2 linked regions of the Haloactinospora alba genome follow. Each later gene encodes a partner of the first gene's protein in a complex. Links are inferred from orthologs where the notes say so. Each region holds a gene or a part of one and is shown in the gene's direction. Other genes may lie near its edges.

Evidence for each region.
Region 2: the proteins of dnaG (region 1) and dnaB are in contact, whole or in part, in a crystal structure (PDB 2R6A), measured with the Geobacillus stearothermophilus proteins. The link is inferred for Haloactinospora alba from one-to-one orthologs. Residues at the interface, in WP_049624496.1 of Geobacillus stearothermophilus: Lys456, Leu457, Leu458, Pro459, Ala460, Asn463, Ala464, Leu467, Leu535, Leu536, Ile537, Ala538, Gln544, Glu545, Asp548, Tyr549, His552; in WP_033016901.1 of Geobacillus stearothermophilus: Ser13, Glu15, Ala16, Gln18, Glu91, Leu92, Asp94, Ala95, Val96, Pro97, Thr98, Ala99, Ala100, Asn101, Tyr104, Tyr105, Ile108.

What each region holds. Positions count from the first base shown.
Region 1 is NZ_VFQC01000001.1:1,060,927-1,065,980, forward strand. The notes cover bases 1,034-3,897. They hold dnaG (DNA primase), read left to right. Parts: upstream 1,034-1,461; coding sequence 1,462-3,333; downstream 3,334-3,897. Other genes in these bases: FHX37_RS04880 (glycoside hydrolase family 18 protein), read left to right, coding at 3,409-3,897. Also shown: FHX37_RS04865 (deoxyguanosinetriphosphate triphosphohydrolase), read left to right, coding at 1-319; FHX37_RS04870 (response regulator transcription factor), read right to left, coding at 456-1,004; more of FHX37_RS04880, read left to right, coding at 3,898-4,860. UniProt on the Escherichia coli protein: RNA polymerase that catalyzes the synthesis of short RNA molecules used as primers for DNA polymerase during DNA replication.
Region 2 is NZ_VFQC01000002.1:312,762-315,706, reverse strand. It holds dnaB (replicative DNA helicase), read left to right. Parts: upstream 1-568; coding sequence 569-2,323; downstream 2,324-2,945. Other genes in the region: FHX37_RS19100 (hypothetical protein), read right to left, coding at 2,573-2,812; FHX37_RS19110 (MATE family efflux transporter), read right to left, coding at 1-227. UniProt on the Escherichia coli protein: The main replicative DNA helicase, it participates in initiation and elongation during chromosome replication. Travels ahead of the DNA replisome, separating dsDNA into templates for DNA synthesis.

The sequences.
Region 1 (5,054 bases):
GGGACCGCTGACACGGTACAACGCGCGTCTCGTCGTCCCCCGTCGTCTGCTCGTGGAGTGCGCGCTGCTGAAATCGCTCACCGCGCACTACGTCATGGCGCGTTCGGACACGCGCGGTCACCAGGCGCGGGAGCGCGAACTGGTAACCGAGCTGGTGGAAGCGGTCTACCTGGGGGTGCCGGGGACGCTGGACGCGGTGTTCCGTCCCGGGGCCGCGGACGCGGCTGATGAAGCCGCGGTCCTGCGTACGGTCGTGGACCAGGTGGCGTCCCTGACCGATACCTCTGCCGAGCTCTGGCACGCTCGCCTCGTCGGGTGACCGTTGTTCCCGGGTGGGGGTCTTCCCGGGAGTGTGCGGTACGCAGGGCATGGAAAGCTCTTGGTGGGGCTCGAGGTACGGGTGGTGACAGCACGTGCGGCCGAACGGGGTGTGGCGGGCGGGCTGGATCGGCATTCTAGACAAACCCGGCAATTTGTATCCGGTAGTACCAGGAAATGATCTCGGAGCGTTTCGTCAGGTCGAGTTTGGCGAGGATGTTGCGGATGTGGTTCTTCGCCGTGTGCTCGCTGATGACGAGCCGTTTCGAGATCTCCTTCGTCGTGTGGCCGTCGACGAGGAGGACGATCACCTGCATCTCCCTGGTGGTGAGGTCGTGGCCGCTGGGGACCTCCAGGGAGTGCATCGGGTTGGTGTTGCAGAGACGCAGGTAGGCGTCGACCAGGTGGGATATCAGGTGGTGCGGGACGAACTTCTCTCCCGCGGCCAGATTGAGTACACCGGTGGCGAGGTCCTCCTGGTCTCCGTCGCAGTATCCGGAAGCGCCGGCGTGCAGGGCTTCGAGCATCCTGGAGGTGCCTCCCCCCACGTCGAGGCAGAAGACCGGGCTGCGTGACTGGGCACTGCGCGAGCACATCCAGATGAGCGCCCCGTCGCATTCGGGTCCGACCACAATCACGCTCGGGGCGGGGGAGGGGAGTTCGTCGGGGGTGGCGAAAATCCCCACGGACCTGAAGCCAGTGATATTGAGGTGGGAAAGGACTCCATATGCCGCATATGTCTGGTTCGATATTAGCGCGACTGTGTGCATGGTTTGGAATGTACAACAGGTCGCAGTTGGGCGTAGCGTTACCGCTCAGTTCATTAGAAGTATTGATGAAAAGGGCAAATGTGCAGGGGAAGTTCAAACGCCCTTGCCCTCCTGCGCAGAGGACCACGACGACTCGCCGTGTCCGGTGCGGCCGCCGACTCTCCCAGCATGCCGGGTCGCTACGGTGAGGCGGCATCGGAAGCCTCCCGCGGGGGCCCGGCCGCCAACGACCATCCCCGAGGCAACCGGCGACGTCGGAGCGCCGGCATCCGGGACGACTCCCGATCACCGACGTGTGTTTCCCGCGGGACCCCTGTCCGGCTCTCCCCGCGCTCGTACCAGACGGTTCCCGGGCGAACTACCCTGAGGTGTCATGGCCGGGCGGATCAGAGACGAAGACGTGGCGCTCGTGCGCGAACGCTCGCCCATCGCTGACGTGGTGGGCGAGTACCTGCAGCTCCGCAACGCCGGGGGCGGCTCGCTGAAGGGGCTGTGTCCCTTCCACGACGAGAAGTCCCCCTCGTTCAACGTCACCCCCGACCGAGGGCTCTTCCACTGCTTCGGCTGTCACGAGGGCGGCGACGTCATCTCCTTCGTGCAGAAGATGGAGCACCTCAGCTTCGCCGAGACCGTGGAGTCCCTCGCCCAGCGTGCGGGCATACGGGTCCGCTACGAAGGAGGAGGGTCCGCTCCGCGCAACGACCAGGGGAAGCGCCAACGGCTCCTGGAGGCGAACAGGGCAGCGGCGCGGTTCTACGCCGAGTGCCTGCTGGCACCCGAGGGCCGCCCGGGGCGCCGCTTCCTCAGCGAACGCGGTTTCACCCGCAACGACGCGGAGTACTTCGGTGTGGGGCTGGCGCCCCCGGGATGGGAGGCACTGACCACCCACCTGCGCCGCAACGGTTTCAGCGACCAGGAGATCATCGAGGCCGGGTTGGCGGGCCAGGGCAGGCGGGGTCCCTACGACAAGTTCCGCAACCGGCTGGTGTGGCCGGTCCGTGAGATCACGGGCGAGGTCGTCGGGTTCGGCGCGCGTAAGCTCGACCCGGACGAGGAGGGGCCGAAGTACCTCAACACCCCGGAGACCGCCGTGTTCCGGAAGGGCCACCTGCTCTACGGGCTCGACCTGGCCAAACGCGCCATCTCGCGGGACCGTCAGGCTGTCATCGTGGAGGGCTACACCGACGTCATGGCCTGCCACCTGGCCGGCGTGCCCACGGCGGTCGCCACCTGCGGCACCTCGTTCGGGTCGGAACACCTCAAGGTACTGCGCCGGATGCTCCTCGGACGCTCCAACCAGGGCGGAGAGGTGGTTTTCACGTTCGACGGTGACTCCGCCGGCAAGAACGCCGCGGTGCGTGCCTTCGCGGAGGAGCACGGTTTCGAGTCCGAGACGTTCGTCGCGGTCCAGCCCGACGGCCTGGACCCCTGCGACCTGCGCCTCCGGCACGGCGACCGGGCGGTCGCCGATCTGGTCAGCACTCGGAAGCCCCTCTACGAGTTCATGATCCGAGCGGTGATCGAACAGTACGACCTTGACACTCCCGAAGGCCGGATGGCCGGACTGGACGCGGCGGCGGAGATCGTCGCCAGTATCCGCAACGAAGGGGTGCGCAAACTGTACGGGGTGAACCTCGACCACTGGCTGGGGATCATGGACGAGGCATTCGTGCAGCGGCGTGTCGCCCAACACATGCGGGGCGGGGCCTCCGGGCAGCACGGGGCGCGCCCCTCCCAGCAGGGCGGCGCCGCCGATCCGGCTCCCTACGACCTCCGGGACCCCGCGTTGCAGCGGGAGCGGCAGGCACTGAAGATCGCCGTGCAGCACCCGGGGCTGGCGACCGAGTTCGACCAACTGGAGCAGGACGCGTTCACCGTTCCCCAGCATCGGGCGATCCACGAACTCATCCGGTCGCGGGGCGGGGTGGCCGCGGCGCAGGACCCCGGAACGTGGATCGGGGCGTTGCGGGAGTCGGCACCCAACGAGGTCCAGCAGGCGTTCGTCACCCAGCTCGCGGTCGAGCCGGTGGAAGTCGACGGCGACCTCGAGGAGAGTGACGCCCGCGAGATCCTCGGGACGATTCGGGTCCACGCCGTCAACCGCAGGATGGCGGAGCTGAAGTCGAAACTGAGCCGGCTCGACCCGACGGAGTCCCCCGAGGAGCACCAGCGCGTCTTCACCGAGCTCATGACGGCCGAGCAGCAGAAGCGAGCGATGCGCGACCGGATATCCGGAACGGCGTGACCCCTGGCGGGCCGTTCCCCGCGGAAGCCCGTGTCGCTTCCCCCGACCTGCACGAGGTTGCTACTTTTTGTGATGATGTCATCACGGAAGTGGCGGCTGGCTCCATCCCGCCGGGAGCGGTGGGCGGGTACCCCACTCGGGTGGACCACAGCAACGGTCCTGGGAGCGCTGTTCTTCAGCGCGTTCACCGTCGTCAGCGACACGAGCGGGGAGAGCGTCTCCGGCGGGGAACGCGTCGGCTACTTCGCGGACTGGAACACGGCCAACCGCGACTACACGATCGCGGACATCGCCGAGAACGGAGCGGCGGACCAGCTCACCCACCTCATGTGGGCGTTCGGCGACGTCAGTTCCGAGGGCAAGTGCCACATTCCCCAGGGCTCCAACCAGGCGTGGGAGATCTACCAGCGCCGCTACTCGGCGGAGGAGAGCGTCGACGGGCAGGCGGACGACTACCGACAGGAGCTCGCGGGAAGCCTGGGGCAGCTGCGTAAGCTCAAAAGCGAACACCCCGCCCTGCGCGCCAGTATCAGCCTGGGCGGATGGAACTGGTCCACCTACTTCTCCCGTGCCGCCCGTACCGAGGAGTCACGCAGGGAGTTCGTGTCCTCGTGTATCGACCTGTGGCTGCGCGGGAACCTCCCCGTGCGCGGTGGGGAGCCGCAGGGAGGAGAGGGCGCGGCCGCCGGCGTTTTCGACGGGATCGACCTTGACTGGGAGTGGCCGGGGGGCCGGGGACACGAGGACAACATCGAGCACGAGGAGGACAAACGCAACTTCACCCTGCTCGTGCGGGAGTTCCGGCGCCAGCTCGACGAGCTGGGCTCCGAGACTGGTGAGGAGTACGCGCTGACCGCCTCGGTGGCCAGTGGTGAGGAGACCATCGCGGACAGCTACGAGGCGGACGCGTTCGACGAGCTGGACTTCGCCACCGTCCAGGGCTACGACTTCAGCGGACCGTGGAGCGAGGTCACCAACCACCACTCCCAGCTCTACGCGCCCGACAACGCCCCGAACTCCGCCAGCGCGAAACGGGCGGTGCAACAGTACCTCGACCTGGGAGTGCCCCCGGAGAAACTCGTACTGGGGTTCCCCGGGTTCGGCCGCGGCTGGTCGGGAGTACGCGCTGACGGCCCCGCGCGTTTCGTTCGGGCGACCGGCGCCGCCGACGGCGGCTACGGCGGTTCCACGGAATCCTACGCCGCGCTGGAGAAGCGGGAGGGGAGGCGCTTCATGGACCCGGTGAACGGCGCCTACTGGCTGATCGACGGCGACGAGTGGTGGAGCTACGACACCCCCGAGGTCGTGGCGATGAAGGGCGAGTACGTGCGTGAGAACGGCCTGGGCGGCCTCATGCTGTGGAACCTGGACATGGACGCGAACGGTGAGCTCACTGCGGCCATGGAGGAGGCGCTGGAAGGGCAGCGGCCCGAGCCGAGCCCGAGTGTCGATACGCGGAAGCCGTCGGGTCCGTCTCCGGAGCGGGAGGGGGAGCAGACCCCGGACGGCTCCCCGGAACCCGGGTAGGCGCACGACAGGGGCCGTCGACCGTTCCGGGGCCGACGTCCGCGGCGTTCGACCGCGCCGAAGGGCGGTGCCGTTCTGTCGGGACGCTGCGCCCGTGGGGATGGGGCGGCTCCCGCAGTGCCCCACGCCCCGTCTCCCCGTGGGGAAATCCCCAACGGGTAGTGGCACGGTTGTCACCACATGCGCCTCGCGTC
Region 2 (2,945 bases), on another replicon or contig:
GTGGTGCCGTAGGCCAGGAAGATGCACAGGTTGGCCAGGGTCATCAGTACCTGGCTGGCCACGCCCAGGCCGCCGAGCGCCTGGGTTCCCAGTGTCCCCACGATCGCGGAGTCGGTGAGGAGGAACAGCGGTTCGGACACGAGCGCCACGAAGGTGGGGATGGCGAGGCGGAAGATCTCGCGGTCGTGGAGGTGTCGGAACGGCGGTGCGGAGAGCAGTGTGGGCATGACCGTGCAACAGTAGCGGACGGGAACGTGGGACGCGCGGTGGGGGGAGAAGTTGTCCACGGGGCGGGGATCCGCTTGTGGATAACTTGTGGATGAACGGATGTGAAGTTTCTTTCAGAATGCGGTGGAGATTATTGTTTTCGCAGTTCAACTAGGGTATCCGCGAGAACCGCGGGAGTTATCCACAGGCTTTGTGTACAAGATGTTCGTAGTGGATCCGCAACCCCCCACAAGATCTCCCCGGTTCGTCCCGCAGACCGCTTTGCGTCGCCATGGTCCAGCGGTCAGAATCCAAGTCCAGGTACGTGAGCCGTGCCATTCGTGTCGCAGGGGGAGAGCTCGTGAGCGTCGCCGATCAACCACCGGACCAGGGTGGGTACGAACGCACGCCACCGCACGACATCATGGCCGAGCAGAGTGTGCTCGGCGGTATGTTGCTCTCGAAGGAGGCGGTCACCGAGGTCGTGGAGATCGTTCGCTCCGCTGACTTCTACCGGCCCGCCCACCAGACCGTGTTCGACGCCGTGGTGGACATGTTCTCCCGCGGCGAGCCGGTCGACGCGATCTCGGTCAACGCCGAGCTCACCAAACGCGGCGAGATCGCCCGGGTGGGCGGGGCGCCCTACCTGCACACCCTCACCGAGGCCGTACCCACGGCCGCCAACGCGGGCTACTACGCCCGTATCGTCGCCGACCGGGCGGTGATGCGCCGACTGGTCGAGGTGGGAACCCGGATCGCCCAGATCGGCTACTCGGGGGACGGCGAGGTCGACGACCTGGTCGACCACGCCCAGGCCGAGGTGCACAAGGTCGCGGAGAAGCGCACCGGTGAGGACTACCTCGCGCTGAGCGACATCATGCCCGGCGCGTTGGACGAGATCGAGGCGATCTCCGCCCACGACGGTTCCATGACCGGCGTTCCCACGGGGTTCACGGACTTCGACCAGCTCTCCAACGGGTTGCACCCCGGGCAGATGATCATCATCGCCGCCCGACCCGCGGTGGGCAAGGCCCTCGCGCTGGACACCCCTCTGCCCACCCCGGACGGGTGGACGACGATGGCCGAGGTGGCCGTCGGCGACACCCTCCTCGCGGCGGACCGGACCCCCACGAGCGTCGTCGCCGCGACCGGGGTCATGCACGACCGGCCGTGCTACGAGCTCGTCCTCGACGACGGCACCGCGGTCGTCGCGGACGCCCAGCACCAGTGGCCGGTGGTGACCCCGCGGCGGCCGGTGGAGCTGCGCACGACGCGCGACATCGCCGAACACGCGGACGGCGAGGAGATGGCGGTCGGGGAGCGGACCGTACGCAAGGTCCACCGGGTCGCGAGCGTGCCGGTGCGCTGCGTCCAGGTGGACCACCCTGACCATCTGTACCTGGCGACGCCGGCGATGGTGCCCACGCACAACTCGACCCTCGCGCTCGACTTCGCCCGCGCGGCCTCCATCAAGCACCAGATGACGTCGGCGTTCTTCAGCCTGGAGATGGGACGCAACGAGATCGTGATGCGGCTGCTGTCGGCGGAGTCCCGTGTTCCGCTGCACACGATGCGGTCGGGCCTGATGACCGACGACGACTGGACGCGCCTGGCGCGCCGGATGGGTGAGGTCGCCAGCGCCCCGTTCTTCATCGACGACTCGCCGAACATGACGATGATGGAGATCCGCGCCAAGTGCCGGCGGTTGAAACAGCAGCACGACCTCAAGCTCATCATCGTGGACTACCTGCAGCTGATGACCGCGGCCGGCCGGGTGGAGAGCCGCCAGCAGGAGGTCTCGGAGATGTCGCGGTCCCTGAAGCTGCTGGCGAAGGAACTGGACGTGCCCGTCATAGCGCTCTCCCAGCTCAACCGTGGGCCGGAGCAGCGCACCGACAAGAAGCCCCAGGTTGCCGACCTGCGCGAGAGCGGGTCGATCGAGCAGGACTCGGACATGGTGATCCTGCTCTACCGGGAGGACGCGCACGACAAGGAGTCACCGCGGGCGGGGGAGGCCGACCTCATCGTCGCCAAGCACCGGAACGGACCCACGGCCACCGTGACGGTGGCGTTCCAGGGACACTACAGCCGGTTCGTGGACATGGCGCCGAGCTGAGCCGGTCCGTTCCGCCGTCCGCCCCGGCGGCGGGATGGTTGGCTTGTCGTTAACCCGCTGTTCACCCGTGGGCGTGCGCCCAGGGTGCGGGAACGCTCCGGCCGTTTGGACGTAGTCCTCCGGGCGGCCGATCAACGGGCACGTGAACGGTGCGCGACCGCACCGGACCGGGCGATGCGGGACGTGTGTCGCGCCGTTCGCTGCCCTCGCGGGTCCTCGCGGCTGGCGGACGGGGCGTGAGCCGCTGGTTCAGCAGGACCAGCGGGCTTCCGGGCGGGTGCGGCCGTCGGCGTCGGTCACCAGCACCCAGCTGAGTTTCGGCGGGCCCGCGGGGGTGGACATGCGGGGTTCGACCGGTTCGCGCTGCCGCACCGCCGCGTCGCGGCGCCGGCCGCGCGCGGTCCCCGTGGCCGTCCCGAACAGCCGGGAACGGCGCCGTTGTGTGCTGGAGCGGTCCGTGCGCGTCGCGCTGCCCGTGTTGTGAGCCATGGCGACACCCCCTTGTTCATCCCCGTGAAGACTACAGTTAACCGTCCGTTCACCAAAAAGTCAATCCTGGTTCCCGCGTGGCGGTCGTGTGCAGTGGCCGTGTTCCGGTGCGCGCCCGGGGTGTCACGGAAAG